4 regions of the Echinimonas agarilytica genome follow, and region 3 is predicted to be linked to each of the others. Evidence: predicted binding sites of a transcription regulator. Region 3 holds the regulator's gene; each other region holds the start of a gene.
The links. The regulator sigma-54, encoded in region 3, starts transcription at its own class of promoters, with help from an activator protein. The targets are predictions, from matches to a motif close to GTTGGCACGNNNNTNGNNT.
Positions count from the first base shown of each region.

Region 1: a site for sigma-54 is predicted at 3,258-3,276, ahead of NAF29_RS07645 (GumC family protein). Genes of this name have one in related genera too.
Region 2: a site for sigma-54 is predicted at 2,959-2,977, ahead of flgB (flagellar basal body rod protein FlgB). Genes of this name have one in related genera too.
Region 4: a site for sigma-54 is predicted at 2,214-2,232, ahead of NAF29_RS04415 (ANTAR domain-containing response regulator). Genes of this name have one in related genera too.

Region 1 is NZ_JAMQGP010000003.1:52,984-58,227, reverse strand. It holds gene NAF29_RS18235 (sugar transferase) at 1-648, opposite strand, end outside; gene NAF29_RS07650 (glycosyltransferase) at 658-1,740, opposite strand; gene NAF29_RS07645 (GumC family protein) at 1,751-3,169, opposite strand; gene NAF29_RS07640 (glycosyltransferase) at 3,556-4,722, opposite strand; gene NAF29_RS07635 (acyltransferase) at 4,712-5,244, opposite strand, start outside.
Region 2 is NZ_JAMQGP010000002.1:36,436-41,679, forward strand. It holds gene flgM (flagellar biosynthesis anti-sigma factor FlgM) at 1-150, opposite strand, end outside; gene flgA (flagellar basal body P-ring formation chaperone FlgA) at 232-951, opposite strand; gene NAF29_RS04490 (chemotaxis protein CheV) at 1,080-2,018, shown strand; gene NAF29_RS04495 (CheR family methyltransferase) at 2,043-2,876, shown strand; gene flgB (flagellar basal body rod protein FlgB) at 3,009-3,410, shown strand; gene flgC (flagellar basal body rod protein FlgC) at 3,413-3,829, shown strand; gene NAF29_RS04510 (flagellar hook assembly protein FlgD) at 3,840-4,535, shown strand; gene flgE (flagellar hook protein FlgE) at 4,563-5,244, shown strand, end outside.
Region 3 is NZ_JAMQGP010000001.1:678,942-684,185, reverse strand. It holds gene lptA (lipopolysaccharide transport periplasmic protein LptA) at 1-30, shown strand, start outside; gene lptB (LPS export ABC transporter ATP-binding protein) at 36-761, shown strand; gene NAF29_RS02860 (RNA polymerase factor sigma-54) at 831-2,279, shown strand; gene hpf (ribosome hibernation promoting factor) at 2,309-2,596, shown strand; gene ptsN (PTS IIA-like nitrogen regulatory protein PtsN) at 2,599-3,048, shown strand; gene rapZ (RNase adapter RapZ) at 3,073-3,930, shown strand; gene NAF29_RS02840 (HPr family phosphocarrier protein) at 3,927-4,199, shown strand; gene mgtE (magnesium transporter) at 4,295-5,244, shown strand, end outside.
Region 4 is NZ_JAMQGP010000002.1:19,929-25,172, forward strand. It holds gene NAF29_RS04405 (polysaccharide biosynthesis protein) at 1-1,878, shown strand, start outside; tRNA gene NAF29_RS04410 (tRNA-Trp) at 1,952-2,028, shown strand; gene NAF29_RS04415 (ANTAR domain-containing response regulator) at 2,329-2,961, shown strand; gene NAF29_RS04420 (CmpA/NrtA family ABC transporter substrate-binding protein) at 2,951-4,051, shown strand; gene cobA (uroporphyrinogen-III C-methyltransferase) at 4,073-4,834, shown strand; gene NAF29_RS04430 (DNA polymerase III subunit psi) at 4,895-5,244, shown strand, end outside.

The DNA of each region.
Region 1 (5,244 bases), on a different contig from region 3:
ATGTGCGCCAAGCAAAGCGCCTAAGTTGGCTTCATTTTCACGCACTTTTCGCTGATATTGCCAATACTTTTGCTCACCTTCCGAACCGGGATTTAACAGTTGGTAATGCCCACAGACCACACCCACTGAGTGATTCTCAAAGTGCGACGCAGCAATTAGCATGGCATCCACTGAAATGAGTGCTGACACATCCGATAAAGCCACCACATCAGCTTCACTTTGACCAATAGCTTCGTTCAGCACCGCCACTTTGCCACGATTTTTAAGGTGCTCAACCACTTGAATATCAACATCACAAAAGTGCATGCTCTGTAATGTTTGACGGGCAATCTCAGCGGTATCATCAGTGCAACCATCGCACACCAAGCGCACTCTTATTTTGTTAGACGGGTAGTCCAGTGCAGAGATCATCATCAACTTGGCCGCCACAAATTCAGCTTCGTTATAGGCTGGAATAATCAAATCAATGAACGGTAGATCTTGATCGTTCTCGGTTTGGCTAAAGTGGCGCACTATGGGCGCCGAGTTGGACTTAGAAGCAGCCTTCGGTTTAGCGCTCCAAAGTCGAAGTACGATAGGATAAAGCGCATGATGGTATACCACCAAAAACATGGCCAACAGTGTGATAACCGCGATGGATGTAGTCATAATAATCACCTATGCACAATGATTTCTAAGGGCAGCGTAATGACGCACTGTGGCGCGTAAATCACCGCTTTGCTTGACGAAATGGCGAGGACTTTCTTGATGAGTACGACCTATTTCAGTTTCTAAAGCTTGAGCCAGAGCAAATGGCGAGCCCGGCTCAACCAGCTTTCCTGTGCGTGGGCAAAGCGCCTCATGACTGGCGCCAACATGGGTCACCACTGCTGGGATACCACAAGCTTGCGCTTCTAAAATCACCAGCGACAAGCCTTCAAAGAAAGACGGCAAGCAGAACAAGTCCAATGATTGATAGAAGGTTGGCATGGTTTCAATCGCCCCTAAAAAGTGAACACGATGAGATATATTCGCTGCCTGAGCTTGCTGCTCAAGGGCCGCTCGTTGTGATCCGTCACCGGCAAGTACAAGATGTATTTTCGGGTCTAGAATGGCCATCGCTTCAAGCAACACCTTGTGGCCTTTTTCAAGTTCCAAACGTCCTGCGCAACCAATGAGTGGCACGTTTTCAGGCAATTTCAGACACTTGCGTGCATCGGCTTTATCTCCTGTGACAAATTGGTGGGTATTTACACCATTTTTGATAATGCGGATTTGCTCTCGATTTAATCCCAGCGATTGTTGCATATCGCGCGCCACGAGATCGGCGTCAGCCACCAACATCGGATTCACTCGAGCGATGATCCATTGCTGTAATAGACGGCGCTTTGAATCGCGTAAATGCCATGCGTCATGTTCAGTGTGAATCACAGTTTTGATACCGGCTAAGCGCGCAGCCAAGCCTCCATAAATCAACGGCCCAATATGATGCGTATGTACTGCATTGGCGTTTAGAGACTTCAAAAGTCGACGCAATCTAATAAGCAACAGCAACGATAATCCAGTCTTTTTATTCATAAAAATCAACCGGTCAGAACACGCTTTTAAGCGAGGCCATGCGTTTAACGCGGCTTGTTTATCGCCCTCTAGCGAAATGATGTATGCATCGTCATCACCATTCTCAATTCGTTGTAAATCTAACGCCATGGTTTCGATACCACCGGGGCGAAGGTGCTGTACAACTTGAACCCAAACACTCATATATATTCTCCTAAAGAGGGGGAATTCGGCTCAGTACACTGACACCGAGTAATTTCTCGACGTCGGATGAACTGCGTAAACTCGAATCGCTCAGCTCAGCGAATAATGCCAACCCAGATCCAGCTAAAACGCCACCGAATAAACCTGTAATCATGAACATCCACCACGGTAAGTTTGAAGCGCCACTAGGGGTAAACGGACGATCAATAATTTTGATACGTTCAGATTGCTCGAATACTCCCAGCGCTCCTGTCACCTGCGCCATTTCATACCGCGTCAACAAATCTTCATATAGCGTGCGCTTTACCCGTAAATCGCGTTGCAGAGCGAGTAACTGACGTTCCTGCTCTCCGACGGACCCAATTTGAGCGCTCAAATCTTCAGCCATGGCTTGCAATTGAGTGACTTCCTCTTGCAACGCATTAACTCGCTGATGCGCGGTTTGAAGCGCTTCGTATTGCACAATCATCATGGTGGTACCCGCATTTGCTAACGACAATGTGGTGGGCAAAGAAGGTTGTTTTTTGGTTTGCTGGTGGCCCGAAGTAGCATGTTCAAGTGCACTATTTCGCTCTTGCTCTAAACGTCTCAAGTTGCGCTCTACGGCTTGCACTTGAGAATGACCATTGGTGTAACGTGACATCAAATTGACTAATTCTGCACGCTGGTTAATGATCTGCTCTTCAAGTCTAGCCACCACGGGGTCAGTGCGTGTCATTTGTTGGTCAAGCGTTCCTAAGCCTTGCTTTGCACCCGCTAATTCCGCTTGGCGTTCTAATAGTTTTTGGCGAATACGAGATAAGCGCTCTGTATTGGCTGAATGAAGTTCAGGCAGGCCATCGGCATTTTCTGAGCGGAAATTAGCAAGCGCAATTTCTGCCAACTCCAATTGCTCACGACTTCTGAGCAAGTGAGTCTGTAAGAAACGTTCAGATTCACGGATGGATGAACGCTCCGGAGCTAAAAGTTCTTCGATAAAGTAATCGCTAATGCATTGCAGTATTTCACTCATTCCTTGAGGAGAATTCGACTTGTAGTCAATCCGAATAAGATCTTTGCCTACTTTTGATACCGTCAGAGCATTGGACAATTCAGAAATCACCGCGTCGCGTTGCGCAGGTTCGGAATCGTCATTGATGAGCCCTACATCGTCAGCCACCTGAGTCAGAATGTGGCGACTGTGCAGCAATGTTGTCAGTGCACTCATTCGCCCTTCGAGATTAGATGACACGGCTAAATCCTCTAAAAATGGATTGAGCTTGGCGGTTTCCTGTACCAACATACTGGTGTGCGATTGATACAAACGGGGCGACACTTTCGCCACCACAATGCCCAATATTGGAAGCACAAGAATAGGCACCACGATCAACCAGCGCCGCCGCCAGGCGGCATCGAGAATCATGTAAAGACGCGGTAGTAATTCTCCCATGGGAGCCTCCAATATGAGGAACTGCGAGTTTTGATGCAGCACATCTGGTCTTGCTGAGCATCAACTCGTCACAAACTTATAGCGAACATAGCCAGATATGTGCCAATGAAAATTAATCAATATTAATCAATCGCTTAACTTTAAATAATTAAACTATCCTGCTCCCATTCTCAAAATGCAAAGCGTAAATATGGCATCGTTTAGTAATAAAAAAGGCATTTGAAATTTCGCTTTAATTTCCATATGAAATACGCCCAAACTGCCAAGTTGCGATGATGATCAATGGAGTTATTGAAGAGATACGTGCCATGGGATTTAAATTGAGGATGTGACAGCTCAGCAAAACGCACCTGAATTGCTGAGCTAAAGTGAGAAATAATTGGTATTCATGATGATGACAACACAGTTTGAAGCTGCTGCGCTCTGGCTAACCAAGACTCGTGCTTAACGCAGGCACGCCGCTCATGATGAAAGCTTGAGTACGAATTCTCAATTGCAAGCAACGCGTTCACCATTTGCTCTGCTGAAGTCACTTCATTAACCACGGACCGATACGGTTCAAGCGCTGGAAACGGCGTACTCACAACGGGCTTGCCAACCGCTAGATACTCTCGAAGCTTTAACGGGTTACACGCATGAATCTGCTCGCAATCTCGAAATGGCAAAAGTGAAGCCTGCCAGTGCTGCGCATAACGAGGCAACAAATGATGCGCCACTGGCGGTAACAACTCAATATTCTCAACAGTCTTAATGGCCGATAAGTCGGTCTCGACTCGCCCCATCAATACAAACCGCCAGTTGGGTAATGCCCGTGCAACTTGGGCCAACATAGATAAGTCCAACCAATCGGCAATACTGCCGTAAAAGCCAGCCACTGGACGCTGACCTTCTAAAACTTGCGCACAAGGTGCAGGAGTAGAAAATAACGCGGTATCAACGCCATGCTCCACTAGCATGGTTTTATTTTTCCAATTTGAAATTGCGTTAAATTTATGATGCAAAGTCGCACTGGCCACCAGAATGTGCGTTGATTTGTGTGCCAGTTCGCGTTCACACTGAGCCACATGCGCATGATCAACCCCCGCCAAAGCACTGAAGTCATCCCCGCAGTAATACAACACTTTCGATTCATTTAAGTGCCCTACCCAATCCACTGCAGTGGGCAAAGAAACCCATAAATCTCGGCGCCTCATACACATGCGCTTCGCCACTCGTCGAATTTGCCAAGACAAAATGCCCCGATTCAATGCCCGAACCAAACGGCTTCTAGCCGCAGGAAACACCCAAGGCGAAATGACCTGAAACTGACTAAACCGGTGTTCAACATCATCCACGCTGGAACCTTCATTATTTGCAAAGTTGCCCATTCCAAACCAAGACTTCACTTTTTCAAGCACTCGTACCGCATCACGAATGGTTAAGCGCGGACGGCGTAACCCAATAGAATTAACCCAAATTAACTTCCGATCTCGGCCCAACTCTTTGATTAAATGCTGCGTGCTACTTGGATGACGATTCCAGTCTTCACCAAAAACAATCAAATCATGCTTCATGATTCGTCCCCTCCAAATGCCGAATCACACGAGCAGGAACGCCACCAGCAAGCACTCCCGCAGGCAAGTCAGTGGTGACCACACTACCTGCAGCGACGATAGAGCCGCGTCCGATCGTAACGCCGGCCATGACCTTAACGCCTGTGGCTAACCAAACATCTTCTTCAAGTACAATGTCGCCCACTTGAGATTCATCTTCAGGCTCGCCCAATGCCCGACGTTTAGCATCCAAGGGATGACCCGGATACCCCGCTAAAAAGCATCCTCCGGCCATTCGAACATTGTCGTGGATCATCACTCTTTGCCCGACCGCAATGGTCGTTTGCCAGCCCACATCAACATTATCCCCAATGAAAAGTAGGGGTTGAGTAAGCGCGTGAGCACGCGCAGAAAAAGTGGTGTGTCCAGAAATCCGGCAACGGTCCCCAACATGAATCTGCAAGCCATCTGACAACAGCGGCAGACCACCATAGAGGTAGAGCGCTCGACTTGTTCCTATGACTTGACTGCGAAACAATGGCG
Region 2 (5,244 bases), on a different contig from region 3:
GGGTACAACCTGAGCTTGGCTCGTTTGGTTAGATTGAGTTTGGGCAAGTTGACGCGTTTGTTGCTGATTGGCGGTGCCTACCGCTTTAGACTCGCTGCCTTTCACTTGCGTGTTGTGCCCAGCATTCAATCGATTAATATCAATTGCCATAGTGATAATTCCCAATCAAAAAGAAACAAATGTTAACTCCCTTAGTATATCGGACGTTGAGAGAAAAACTTTAATAAGAATTTATATTTTAACCTGAACGCGACCTGTCGCACTGACGACAGCCGATATTTTTCGACCCGAACGTTTATTTTCTACGCGTACAGCTTGGCCCACAATACCATCAGATAAAGCTGTCCCTTCAGTTTTTAATACTAAACCCTGCCCTACGGCCTCAATAATAATCTGTTCGCCTTTGCATACTTGGCATAAATTGCGACTACGAATCACTTGGCCAGGACTGATGGAGTGCTTGACGCGGGCTCCTACTATTTGTTCAAAATTATTGTAGTGAGCACCACGAAGAGCAAACGCATCGCGGTACTCAATGGCGATATCATCGTCTTCGAGTATAGTGCCTGCTTGTACCGCAGACTTGGTAATAATCGCGGGTTCCATTCGTTTGACTTGCGTTGGAATGTAAAGCGACCAAAGGGTGTCGGACGACTCACTAACGCAAGACGCATGAATTGTATTTTGGCGACCGATGGTTTGCCGTTTGCCTGTCATGCGAAAGCTTACCGGTTGAGGACAATCATCTAAACGGATTCGAGGATCGAGTCCCCTTACTTCAACTTCCCATCTTGTTTCTGGAGATTCTTCGAGTTGGTTGACAATATATTGACGCACTTGCAATCGAAGATCATCGAGCGAAACCGATGCAATACTTTGAAATGACGTTGCATATAGGGCGCTTATTCCAAATATTGTGAGTAAGGTGCTAAATCCTTTTGGATTTTTCATTCGATTTCCCATAGATTCAACTATGCTGTATAAACGCTGAAGGCGTCGTAACAATGACGCAGACACAAACTTAATAGGGTGTCACGCAAACTGCGTGCCACCTCTAGCATTGAAGTGAGGTTGTATTCATGGCTGGGATTCTAGACTCAGTAAATCAACGTACTCAACTTGTAGGCCAGAACCGTCTTGAGTTGCTATTGTTTAAGCTTGGTGGTCGGCAGCGCTACGGCATTAACGTGTTTAAAGTGAAAGAAGTGCTGCAGTGCCCAAATTTAACCTCTATGCCAAAACGTCACCCTTTTATATGCGGCGTTGCACATATTCGAGGACAAACCATATCTGTGATTGACATGAGCTTGGCCACAGGTGGTCGACGTATTCAAGATGTTGAGAATTGCTTCATTGTAATCACCGAATATAACCGTTCTACTCAAGGCTTTTTGGTCTCCTCAGTCGAACGTATTGTTAATGTAAATTGGGAGTCTATTCAGCCGCCACCGGTAGGTTCAGGTAAAGCGAGTTACTTAACAGCGGTAACTGAAATAGAAAAAGAACTTGTCGAAATTCTCGATGTAGAAAAAATTCTTCATGAGATTGCTCCGATTTCTGCAGATGTCAGTGAAAAGATCATTGACCAAAAAGCCGCTGTTGCGAACGAGGGCAGAGCCATCATGATTGCAGATGACTCTAGTGTTGCTCGGAATCAAATTAAGCGCGCATTAACACCGTTAAATATGGAAATCCATCTTGCTCGAGACGGAAAAGAAGCGCTTGAAACCTTAAGAAATCTGGCTGAGACACACGACCCCATTCATGATTGGATGCCGGTAATAATCTCTGATATTGAAATGCCAGAGATGGATGGTTACACACTATGTGCGGAGTTACGTAACGACCCAAAACTCAATAAACTGCATGTGATTTTACATACATCGTTAAGTGGTGTGTTTAATCAGGCGATGGTGTCCAAAGTTGGCGCTGATAACTTTATTCCTAAATTTAATCCCGACGAGCTTGCTGAAGCAGTACAAACTGCCGTTGAGCAAGCGTTATCGGCGACTAAATAACATCAGAATGTACTGGGGTACTGGGTGCCAACCAAAAATATAACGGATATTGAGTACAAAACGTTTCGAGATTATCTCGAAAAACAATGCGGTATTGTGCTCGGTGATAACAAACAGTATTTGGTGAAGAGCCGGCTAGCGCCAGTATTGACCAAATATAAAATAAAGAGCTTAACGGAGTTGTTGAGCTCCTTATCGTCTATTTCTCAGCGGGAACTGCGTGCCGCTGTCATTGATGCCATGACAACCAATGAAACGCTGTGGTTTCGTGATGGTTATCCCTTTGAACTTCTTAAAAGTAAAATATTCCCTGATTTTCATGGGCAACGAAAGCCTATTCGAATGTGGTCAGCGGCTTGTTCTTCGGGGCAAGAGCCTTATTCATTGTCAATGACCTCGCTTGAGTATCAAATGCAGCGGCCGGGCACATTACCGGGCGGGGTGGAAATTCTGGCAACTGATATTTCTGCCTCTATGCTCGAGCAATGTAAAGGTGCTGAATACGATGAGCTTGCTCTTGCGCGCGGATTGTCTCCGGAACGGCGTCGCCAGTTTTTTGAAAAAGCTGATAGCGGGCGTTTCCGCTTGAATTCAAAAGTCCGGCAGCAAGTCACATTCAGATATGCAAACTTGCTTGAGAGTTACGCATTACTGGGGCGTTTCGACATTATATTTTGTCGTAATGTATTAATTTATTTTTCGGCGGATGTGAAGTCTAAGATTATTAATCAGTTTGCCGGTGCCCTGAATCCAGGTGGTTACTTGATGCTCGGCGCTTCAGAGTCTATCTCTGGATTAAGCGATAAGTTCGAAATGGTTCGCTGCAATCCAGGTATTGTGTACAAAGTCATCAAATAACCTTATCTACCCTCAAAGGGCATGCAACACTTGTTGTGTGCCTTTATTGTCCTCACTTTCTATTCAAAGTGTCAAAAAATAGACTGGCATAACTATTGCTTTATCTCAATGTAATCTATTTGGGAGGCGATTATGGCGATTAATTTTGACAATGCTCTTGGCATACATCAGCACACACTCGGTGTGCGGTCTCAGCGCGCAGAAGTATTGGCTTCTAACATGGCTAATGCCGACACACCTAACTACAAAGCGCGTGATATCGACTTCCAAACTGCGCTTTCAAGAGCGCAAAGTAACCAATCTGGACGGCAAAGTCTTGCCCGTACAAACGAGCGTCATATTGCCATGTCGTCAGAAATGACGCCGGAAATGAAGTTCCGAGTACCGAATCAGCCTGATACCGGAGATGGCAATACCGTTGACGTTCAGGCTGAACGTAACAATTACCTTCAAAACTCGTTGGAATATCAAGCCAGTGTGCAATTTCTGGGCAGTAAGTTCAAAGGGCTTACTAAAGCTCTGAAAGGGGAATAATTATGAGTTTATTTAACGTATTAGATGTATCGGGTACGGCAATGTCGGCACAGTCGGTACGCATCAATACCACCGCAAGTAACTTGGCAAATGCCAACAGTGTATCGAGCAGCTCTGAGGAAACTTATCGAGCCCGCCAACCCGTATTTGCTGCGGAAATGAATCGAGCAATGAATCAGCAGCCTCATAGTGTTCCTGTCGAAGTGGTCGGAATTGTTGAGAGCGATAAGCCATTGAATATCGAATATATGCCAAATCACCCGATGGCAAACGAAGAAGGCTATATCTACAAGCCCAATGTTAATGTTGTGGAAGAAATGGCGAATATGGTTTCAGCTTCACGCTCGTATCAAACTAACGTGCAAGTGGCTGATGCTGCGAAACAAATGCTGCAACGTACGTTAGCATTAGGCCAGTAAGGAGTAATCCATGAGTATTGATACTTCGGTTTCAAATCCTTACCTCGATAGTTTACGCATCGACACAAGCGATAGCGCTAAGTACGAGACAGAGGAAGAGCGTAGTGAATTGAGTCAGGAGGACTTTTTTTCTTTGCTAACCCAGCAGCTAGCTTATCAAGATCCGTTTAAACCGGTGGAAAATGCTGAAATGATCTCTCAGATGACATCATTTAGTACTGCCGAAGGGATCACCAAGCTTAATGATCAGATCACCGACATGAATGCCATCATGTCATCGTCTCAAGCGCTGCAAGCTTCAACCTTGGTAGGGCAAAAAGTGTTGGTACCGGCAAGTACTGGCCACAATGACGGTGATGGTATAGACGGTATTGTTGCCGCTGAACTGCCGACTAACGCATTAACGGTGACCATTGAAGATGAAGTGGGACAAGTGATAAAGACTATCAGCATAGGGGATGTAGCCGCAGGAACGACTCAGTTTGAATGGGATGGCACAGACCTTGCTGGTAATCCTGTAGCTGAAGGCAACTATGTTGTGAAGGCAAACGGTTTCCAGGATGGCAAAACCGTTGAATTGGCCTCTGCTGTGTACGCAAAAGTAGAAAGCGTAAGCCTAAGCAATTCATTAAGTGAAGCCGCTCTGAATTTATCAGGGTTGGGCAGTATTACATTAAGCGACGTATTAGAAGTCGCTGAAGGTTAACCTTCTTCCGAAGACAGGAGAGTAGTTATGTCATTCAACATTGCCCTGAGCGGCCTGAATGCCTCACAAAAAGACTTAGACACAACCGCCAATAACATTGCGAACGTGAACACATATGGTTTTAAAGAGTCGCGTGCAGAATTCGCAGATGTTTATTCAACCAGTGTCTTTAGTAATGCTAAAACGAAAGTGGGTGAAGGCGTTACGACCTCAGATATTGCTCAACAATTCAACCAAGGTAGTTTTTTGTTTACTAATAACTCCCTTGATATGGCTGTTGATGGCGAAGGTTTCTTCGCAACCAGTGCGAACCCTGACGACTTGAATGTGAATTTAACACGCGCAGGTGCATGGAAATTAGATGATAACAATTTTGTTGTTAACTCGAACGGTGAGTTTTTACGTGTATTTCCAGTCAATCCAGACGGCACAGTATCATCGGTGGCTTTAGCTTCAACTCAGCCGTTGGAAATTCCAACATCAGCTGGGGAGCCCACTCAAACGGCTCTTGTTGATATTAGTGTGAACTTACCAAGTGGCGCTGTACCGCCTGATGATGGAGCGGGCTTGCCTGTTCCGTTCGATTTTACAGATCCATCTTCCTATAATGCTTCAACGTCGGTGACGACTTATGACTCCTTGGGGCAAAGTTACGTGATGACAACGTACTATCGTAAAGAGAACTTGTCGCCAGCCCCAAGTGATCCCA
Region 3 (5,244 bases):
CAAGAACAACTCGACGACCAAAAGAAATAGTCTGCATGGCATTATTAGAAGCAAAAAATCTCGCAAAGTCTTACAAGCGCCGTCAAGTGGTTAAAGATGTTTCGTTGAAAGTTGAACCAGGGCAAATTGTGGGTCTTCTGGGGCCTAATGGCGCAGGTAAAACCACCACCTTTTATATGGTGGTGGGGCTTGTTCAAGCCGAAAAAGGCATTATTGAGCTCAACGGTGAAGATATTTCCTTGGCGCCCATGCATGAGCGTGCCCGAAAAGGCATCGGCTATTTGCCCCAAGAGTCGTCCATTTTTCGCAAGCTCAGTGTACGCGACAACATTATGGCTATTTTAGAGACGCGCAAAGACCTCTCTACCGAGCAACGAGAGGAAGCTCTCGACTCTTTGCTGGAAGAATTTAATATTGGCCATATTGCCCAAAGCAAAGGCATGAGCCTTTCTGGGGGGGAACGACGCAGAGTTGAAATTGCACGAGCGCTTGCCGCTGAACCCAGTTTTATCTTACTCGATGAGCCTTTTGCCGGTGTCGACCCTATTTCAGTATCGGATATTAAAAAGATCATTGAACACCTCAAAACTCGAGGTTTAGGGATATTAATTACGGATCATAACGTTCGTGAAACACTATCCGTTTGTGAGTACGCTTACATCGTGTCACATGGCGAATTGATTGCGACAGGTTCTCCGGAACAAGTTTTAGCAAATCAACACGTTCGAGATGTGTACTTAGGTGAGCAATTCCAGCTATAGTAGCTTAACGTAACCCACGGATACTGCTCATTTTGCAGCCACCGTTACACAGGAAGAGTCGGAGACTAGATGAAACCATCGCTCCAGCTTAAATTTGGCCAACAGCTGACTATGACGCCGCAATTGCAGCAAGCCATTAGGCTTTTGCAATTGTCGACTTTAGATCTGCAACAGGAAATTCAAGAAGCTTTGGATAGCAATCCACTCCTTGAACAATCCGAAGAAGAAAATTCATCTTCAGCAGATTCAGATGTCAGCTTGGACAGTATTGAAGCAGATAGTAGTACAGTTGATACTGCAGAAGCACTGCAACAAGATTCCATTTCGGAAGAAATGCCTATGGATACAACTTGGGATGAAGTTGTGTCAGCAGCCCCTGTGGCCTCAGCCGCCCCAATGCGTGAGGATGATGAAAGCTTTCAAGGTGAAACCACCGATTCATTGCATGCTCACCTCGAATGGCAGCTTGAATTAACTCCCATGACAGACACAGATCGTGCCATTGCCAGAACTATTCTTGATGGCATTGATGATGCAGGTTATCTCACTGTCACAACAGAAGATATTCTAGAAAGCCAAGGTAATGCAGAAGTTGAATTGGATGAAATTGAAGCCGTTTTAAAACGCATTCAGCTATTTGACCCAATTGGTTCGGGCTCTCGCTCCATCAAAGAATGTTTACTCATTCAATTGCGTCAATTTGGCACCGACACGCCTTGGTTAAAAGAAGCCATGCTAGTGATCAACAACCACATGGACTTACTTGCAAGTCGCGATTACCGCACATTGATGCGCCGAGCGCGACTCAAAGAAGACCAGCTTCGCGAAGTGATGCGCTTGATCCAAAGCCTCAATCCGCGTCCGGGCAGTGCCATTGTGGTCGAAGATAGCCAATACGTCATTCCAGACGTTTCAGTGATGAAGCGCAACGGCGTCTGGCAAGTCGAATTGAATCCAGATGCAGTGCCAAAAATTCGAGTCAATGAGCAGTACGCAGCTATGTCTCGTGGTGCTCGAAACACCTCTGACGGACAATTTATCCGTTCACACATGCAAGAAGCCAAGTGGTTCATTAAAAGCTTAGAAAGCCGTAACGAAACACTTATGAAAGTTTCAAACTGCATTCTGAAACGCCAATACGACTTTTTTGAGTACGGCGATGAAGCCATGAAACCCATGGTTCTCAATGATGTGGCCGAAGAAGTTGGCATGCATGAATCTACTATTTCGCGCGTGACCACGCAGAAGTATATGCACACGCCACGCGGTATATTTGAACTCAAATACTTCTTCTCCAGCCATGTGAGCACTGAAAGTGGTGGCGAATGCTCGTCCACTGCTATTCGCGCATTGATTAAAAAGCTGGTCGCAGCAGAAAACCCGGCAAAGCCATTAAGCGATAGTAAAATGGCTGAGCTACTCTCGGATCAAGGAATTAATGTGGCTCGCCGAACGATTGCTAAATATCGTGAAGCGCTCAATATTCCGCCATCCAACCAAAGAAAAAGTCTTTTGTAACAACAAGTACTGAGTGAGGAAACACGCCTATGCAACTAAACTTAACCGGTCATCATGTTGATATTACTCCTCCTTTACGTGACTATGTCACAGAGAAGCTGGCCAAATTAGAGCGCCACTTCGACAACATCACAAACGTCCATGTGGTGTTGAATGTCGAAAAACTTCGCCAGATTGCAGAAGCAACCGTTCACCTCTCGGGAGCGGAAATATTTGCGAACGCTGAAAGCGAAAGTATGTATGCGGCGATAGACTCGTTAGTCGACAAGCTCGACCGGCAGGTTATTCGCCACAAGGAAAAATTGCAGAAGCATTAATCATGAACATGCGAAGTATCCTGTCCAAGGACTGCACTTTCAGTGCAGTCCAATGTAGTAGCAAAAAGCGAGCACTTGAAATCGTAAGTGAAATCGCAGCGAAGCATCTCCAAGGACTCACCGAAAACGAAATTTTCGAGCGCTTTTTAGCACGCGAAAAACTAGGCAGTACCGGCATTGGAAATGGCATAGCCATTCCGCACGGCAGACTCCCGTCTGACGCCAGCAACGTCGCTATATTGGTTCAATTTGAATCCCCAATCGAATTCGACGCCATTGATAAAAAGCCAGTCGATATTATGTTTGCGATGCTGGTGCCCGAGCAAGACTGCAAACACCATCTCAAAACTCTTGCTTTAGTCGCTGAAAAATTAGGTCAAAAAAATACCTTAAAACAGCTCAGATGTGCCTCTAGTGCTGAAGACCTATATCAGGTTATTATCAACGCATAATCATTTATTAAAGTGCACTCTTACATGAAGCTCACCGTCGTTAGTGGTCGTTCAGGAGCAGGGAAATCTATTGCGCTCAGGGTTCTCGAAGATCTCGGGTACTATTGCGTTGACAATTTACCCATCGAACTTCTGAAGCCTTGGATCACCATGCAGCACAACCAGCACGAGAACGTTGCTGTGAGCTTAGACATGAGGAACTTGCCGAACGATCGTGCTCAGATCGAGCAATTGCTTAAAGTTCTTAAAACAGCCGTTCCCACCACTATTTTATATCTCGATGCCGATGACTCGATTCTATTGCGACGTTATTCTGAAACACGGCGCCGTCACCCGCTTACAAAAAATGAGCTTACACTGGCTGATGCAGTTGCCGCAGAGACATCTTGGTTAGAGCCGGTTCGAGAGCAAGCCGACCTATTTTTAGACACCAGCCACTCCACTATTTACGATTTTAGCGCAACACTTCGCGAACGCTTATCGGGCACATCAAAGGCTCCACTGGTGTTGGTCTTTGAATCATTTGGTTTTAAACACGGCACTCCCAACGATGCTGACTTCGTGTTTGATGTGCGCTTCTTACCCAACCCTTATTGGGAGCCGGGTTTACGTTCATATACCGGCAACGATCAGCCCGTCATTGAATTTTTTGACCAGCACAGCAATGTAGAAGCCTTTATCGCTCAGGTCGAAAGTAATCTCAAAGACTGGCTCCCCCAACTTGAAAAGAATGATCGGAGTTACGTGACCGTGGCAATTGGCTGTACTGGCGGATGCCACCGCTCAGTTCATATCGCCAACCGCCTTGCGGATTTATTTAGATCATCGTATCAGGTGCAACTACGCCATCGTAACCTTCAATATAAAAAGACTTCAGTATGATTTTAACTCGCTCACTGCTCATCCAAAACAAACTCGGGTTGCATGCGCGTGCAGCTACTAAGCTAGCTACTCTCGCACGGGACTATGAGGCAGAAGTCATGATCTCTCATGGTGACAAAAGCGCCTCCGCAGGGAGCGTAATGAGCTTGTTACTACTGCAAACGTGCCAAGGGCAGTCGGTGCAAGTCAGCGCAGAGGGTGATGATGCAGCCGCAGCACTGGACGCAGTCGAGAACCTCATCAACAATTTCTTCGATGAGGGTGAATAATCCCCTCTAATTGGCATACCTTTTGTGTGGCATATCAAGATGATTCGTTTAAACTGTAAGCCTTCTTATGACTCGGTGCGCGGGAATCAATTAATATGCCTCAAATTCTCGAACAAGAACAAACTCACAGCCGTTTAAAGGCTGTTAATGACGCTCTCAATGGCGGCATGTTTGTCCACGTGCGCCGAATGCTTCACTCCCTTCCGGCTTACGATGTTGCACTCTTATTAGAATCATCAACGCCTTCTGCACGTCCTGTTCTCTGGCAATTAATCGATCCAGACCAGCACGGTGAGATCCTTGAAGAGCTAGCGGAAGATATTAAAGACAGCATTATTCGGGAAATGGAGCCCGAACATGTTGCCGAAGCCATCGAAGGTATGGAAAGCGATGATCTCGCTTACGTCCTTGGTAGCCTTCCGGAATCGGTATTTCAGCAAGTCTTAAGCTCGATGGATGAGCAAGACCGTCATCGCGTCGAACAAGCACTCTCTTATGAAGAAGACAGCGCTGGCGCCATGATGAACACGGATGTCATTACCCTGCGCCCAGATGTCTCTGTGGATGTAGTTTTGCGCTATCTTCGGCTGCGCGGCCAGTTGCCAGAAGGCACCGATAAACTCTACGTGGTAGACAAACAAGACAAACTCTTGGGCGAAGTTTCACTCGCACTGCTCGTTAGTAGCCAGTCAGAACTCGAAATTTCGGAGATTCTTGAGGTGGACGTAGCCCCCCTCTCGGCTGAACAGCACGACTCTGAAGTAGCACAACACTTTGAGCGTCACGACCTCATTTCGGCCCCTGTGGTAGACGGCAACGGCTGCCTATTAGGCCGTATTACTGTCGATGACGTCGTTGACGTCATCCGTGAGGACGCAGAGCACTCATTAATGAGCATGGCGGGCCTAGACGATGAAGAAGATACCTTTGCACCGGCTTTAAAAAGTACCAAGCGACGCTCAGTATGGCTTGGCCTAAACGTATGTGCAGCGCTTCTAGCAGCTTCGGTATCGAATATGTTCGAAGATATTTTGTCGCAGCTTGC
Region 4 (5,244 bases), on a different contig from region 3:
ATGCCACGCAAAGCGAAGCAGGTGGTCGTAATTGCATACGATGCCTTTGCAATGGCATTGTCTTTTGTTGGCGCTTTTTGGTTGCGTCTGGGGTGGGATTCCTCAAATCTTCATTCCGATCAGCTCATTGTTTTAATGACATCGATTGTCATTGCGCTGGGTATTTCGTCTTTTTCAGGCGTATACCGAGCGGTAACACGCTTTATGACAGGTTCCGTATGGCTTTTAACCATTATGTCTGTCGTTATCGCATCCGCTTATATGCATGCTGTGAGTGTGTTTGCTGACGTATTTATTCCACGATCAATTCCAATCGTATTTGGTGCTTTCTCGGTTTGTTTACTGAGCATTCCCCGTGGTTTGTTGAGTTTAACGTTTGTTCAAAACAAAACTCTCAACAAAGAGAAGGTGGTTATCTTTGGTGTAGGTTCGGCTGGCCGCCAACTCGTTAACGCCCTTAATTCAGGGCGAGATTATCATCCCGTTGCATTTATTGATGAAAAACAACGTTTTGTGGGGTCGTCAGTACTCGGATTGCATGTATACGGCTTCGAGCAGTTGGAAAAGCTCAAACGCCATCATGGCCACATTAAAATACTATTGGCTTTGCCAAGCACCACAGCAGAGCGTCGGCGTGATCTGATCAACAAGATCGAACCATTTGCGCTAGAAGTACTCCAAGTGCCTCATTTAACTGACATCGTCAGTGGTAAGCATCGTATTGATGATTTGCGCCATGTTGATGTGGTGGAAGTGTTGGGCCGTGAACAGGTGCAACCGATACAGGACCTATTTGAGCGAAATATTCGTAACAAGGTTGTTATGGTGACCGGGGCGGGAGGTTCAATTGGGTCTGAATTATGCCGCCAGGTGATTGACCAAAAACCTAGGGTTCTTATTTTCTTCGAATTGTCTGAGTTCAATCTTTATAAAATTGATGCTGAGCTAGCTCAAAAAGCAAAAGCTCAGGGCACTAAACTAGTCCCCGTATTGGGCTCGGTATTAGATCAAACACTGGTTCGCGAAGTGATGAAGCAAAACCGTGTGGACACTGTTTACCATGCGGCAGCCTATAAGCATGTGCCAATTGTTGAAGCCAACGTGATGTCGGGCGTCAACAATAATGTATTTGGAACTAAAACAGCGGCAGAGGCAGCGATTGAATGTAACGTCGAAACATTCGTGCTGGTCTCAACGGATAAAGCGGTGCGGCCTACCAATGTCATGGGGGCGAGCAAACGATTTGCTGAATTGGTGCTTCAGGCACTTGCCGAGGGAAAACACAATACTCGTTTTGTGATGGTTCGATTCGGCAATGTATTAGATTCGAGCGGTTCTGTGATGCCATTGTTTAAGAAACAAATTGAGAACGGCGGTCCAATTACGGTCACACATCCCGATATTATTCGTTATTTCATGACGATTCCCGAAGCCGCGCAATTGGTGATTCAAGCTGGTGCGATGGGCAGCGGTGGCAACGTGTATGTGTTGGATATGGGCAATCCGGTGAAGATTGTTGAGTTAGCCTACAAGATGACTCACCTGATGGGCTTGTCTGTTAAGGATGAGAAGAATACCAGCGGCGACATTGAAGTGAAGTTTACCGGGTTAAGGCCGGGTGAAAAGCTTTATGAAGAGCTGCTTATTGGCGATGATACGATTGACACCAAGCATCCTCGAATCATGTCGGCGAATGAATTTTCATTGCCTTTGTCACAAACATTACCTTTACTGGATAAATTATCGGCGGCTATTTTGCGTCATGATAGTCGAGCCGTGAAGCGCGTGTTACTCGAAGCTCCTTTAGCATATGACCCATCAGAGCCGGTAATGACGTTAGTTTCCAGTGCAGATGACAAGTTAGCGGCGGTTAATTAACCAATCAGTACAAGGTTTTAAATAAAAGGCTTTACCTTTTGATCGAGTGCGTTATAATCCTGCTCGCTTATCTAGGGGCGTAGTTCCAATTGGTAGAACAGCGGTCTCCAAAACCGATGGTTGGGGGTTCGAATCCCTCCGCCCCTGCCAAATTTAAGTAGACCCGGCCTTGCGCCGGGTTTCTTGTATCTACACCATATAAATTTCTTCTTTATTGAATCCGATCGCCCTATATTAGTGCAATACCTATTGATTCTAATAATTCCCGCCGTTATCTTGGTGCATTGTGTTGGTGCGTTTTTAATTATTATTCATTTAAAACAGGTGGTTATATTTTTGGCCTGCTCTTTGCTGAGTCATTGTGTAAGAAGTTAATTGATAAAAGCTCTGCAACGAGTTTTTACAAATTGCCCATAACAATGCAATGAAGCATTAGAGAATATAGTGGCTATGCAAGAAGAACAGTCTGTCATCAAAATTATGTTGGTTGATGATCAAGTTGAACGAGCGGCGCTTGTTGAAGCAACGCTAATTGACAACAACTTTGATGTTGTTGCCAATCTACCCAACGCCTCTGGATTACTTCATCAAATCGGTCTGCATATGCCAGATATCGTCTTGATGGAGTTGGACTCTCCCGATAGAGATATTTTAGAAAGCCTTGCGTTCGTCAATAACCATCATCCCATTCCTGTTGTGATGTTTTCAGAAGACGACAGTCAGCAATTTATGCAACAGGCGGTAGAAGCAGGAGTGAGTGCGTATATGACTCATGCCATTGACCCAAATAAAGTGAAAACTGCGATTGATCTCGCCATGGTGCAGTTTAGACAGCATCAGGCACTTAAGCAGGCACTGATAGATAGTAAAGCCGAACTTGAAGTTCGAAAACGTATTGAGCGAGCAAAAGGCTTGTTGATGGCAACGCAGAAACTAACCGAGCAGCAAGCTCATAAACATTTACGTGATTTAGCCATGAGAGAACGCTGGAGGCTGGAGCAAGCTGCAGACAAGTTAATTGAAAACTTACTGCCGAAAACTTCAGATGTTGAAACTACAAAGGAGGTTGGGTGTGAGCGTTAATCCGTCCATTAAGTTGGGTTTTGTTCGTTTGATTGATAGCGCCCCACTCATTGTTGCTGAGCAATTAGGCTTGTATAAACACCATAATCTTAACGTTGAATTACAACGTGAACGATCATGGGCTGCTATTCGAGACAAGTTGGTTGCGGGTACTATTAGTGGCGCGCAGTTGCTCGCGCCATTGGGAATAGCCATTCATTCCGGACTGATGGGGCATAAGAAAAAGCTCGATATGAGCCTAAGCCTTGGTTGTAATGGCAATGCCATATCCATGTCTTCACGCTGCTGTGCTCAGGTGAGAGCGCTGGGTGGGGAACTTGGCAGCAATCCTATGGTCAATGCTCAGAGCTTTGGGGAATGGGTTCGACATCGAAAACAACCGATTGTGCTGGCAACAGTACACCCATATTCAGTCCATACCTTTCAATTACATGCTTGGTTACGCTATGCAGGCCTTAATCCCGAGACGGATCTGCAGATTGTAACTTTACCGCCTGAACAAATGGTGGATAGTTTAATAAGTGGCCAAATTGAAGGGTTTTGCGTTGGATCGCCATGGAGTTCTGTAGCGGTTCAGAAAGGGGTTGCGGAGATTGTTGCTACAGGCGCACAGCTATGGAGTCAAACACCTGAAAAAGTACTAGGTATGTCACAAGCTTGGGTGGATGAAAACCCAGAAACATACGAACGTTTACTTGCCGCAGTGCTTGGGGCTTGTGCTTGGTTGTCTGATCCGAGTAACAATGACAAAGCCGTTGCGATGTTGGCCCGTCAGGAATATTTAGACTTGTCACCGGCGGCATTAAAGCCTGCAATTTCTGGGCAGCTAGTGCTTAATCGTTTGGGTGAGGAAATACTTGTTCCTAATTTTCACGAATTTTATGGCCGCTTGGCCAATCAATTGTCGGAGATACAGCAGCAATGGTTGCTCACGCACATGCACAGTTGCGTAGCTCCTCATAAACTTACGCTGAAAGACATCGAGAGTTGTTTTAAAAGTGGCTCATTAGCGCAAGCCGAGAAGTTATCGGGAAGTGCTTTACCTGCAATAGCAGGACACAAAATGCCAATGTTAGTCACTATGCAGTAATACGAGTTAAAGGTTTTAGCAATGAAAGGTTTTGTTAGTTTAGTTGGAGCTGGTCCGGGTGACCCTGATTTGATTACCGTAAAAGCATTAAAAGCGATACAAACAGCAGATGTGATCGTTTATGACCGCTTGTCGGCTCCTGAGTTGTTAGAGCATGCAAAACCTGACAGCCAGCACATATACGTAGGGAAAGCGAAGGGGTGTAAGCAAATGTCGCAAAAAGACATTAATCGCTTGTTGGTAACGCTTGCACAGCAACCACGCCGAATTGTTCGCCTGAAAGGCGGTGATCCTTTTGTGTTTGGCCGTGGCGGGGAAGAAATGATGTCTCTGCGAGAAGCTTCGATTGAATACGAAGTGATTCCTGGAATTACCGCCGCAAGTGGTTGTGCTGCCTCGTGCGGTATTCCTTTAACTCACCGTGAAGTGGCGCGAGCAGTCACCTTATTAACGGCACATGGCAGTGATGGAAAACTCCCAGAACAATGGCATGCGTTGGTCCGCCACGATCACACGTTAGTGATTTATATGGGGTTGAGCAAGTTAGCCACTATTACTCAAACATTAGTGCAGCAGGGGCAATCTCCAGATATGCCAATTGCAGTGATCAGCCAAGGCAGCACGCCTCAGCAGCAAACGGTGATCGGTACCCTAAATAACGTGGCACAACGCGTATCGGACGCAGAGCTACCTTCGCCAGCACTGATCATGATTGGTGAATCAGTATTGTTTGCCGAGCATCTTGAGCAGGTGTCTTCTGAGTGTACGCATCAAGTCGCGTGATTCCACTTGCGTGCTGCATTCGGTATGATGGGTGAATTCCACTTCACCCTTGTAACTATTATGAATCAATCTCAATGGCAATTGCTTGATGCGATGGGGGTGAGTAGCTGGCAGCGTAAAGCTGCTGGTGAACTATTGTGCCCCGCAAGTATTCAGACGAATACACCCAGATCGTCGGATTTGATGATTGCAGTTATAGCACCGAAAGACGATTGGGTTTCGGGCCAATTGCTCTTTAAATCAATTGCCAATGCGATTGATTTACCACTTACCAATTTTCGTTACTTCCACGCCATTGAAGACTTACTTCAACACACTTGTAATGAGTTTGACGTGATTTGGTTGGTAGGGAACAAAGCCACTTCAAACTTGCCTTCTAGTTGCAAAATCGTCGAATCTGAATCATTTTC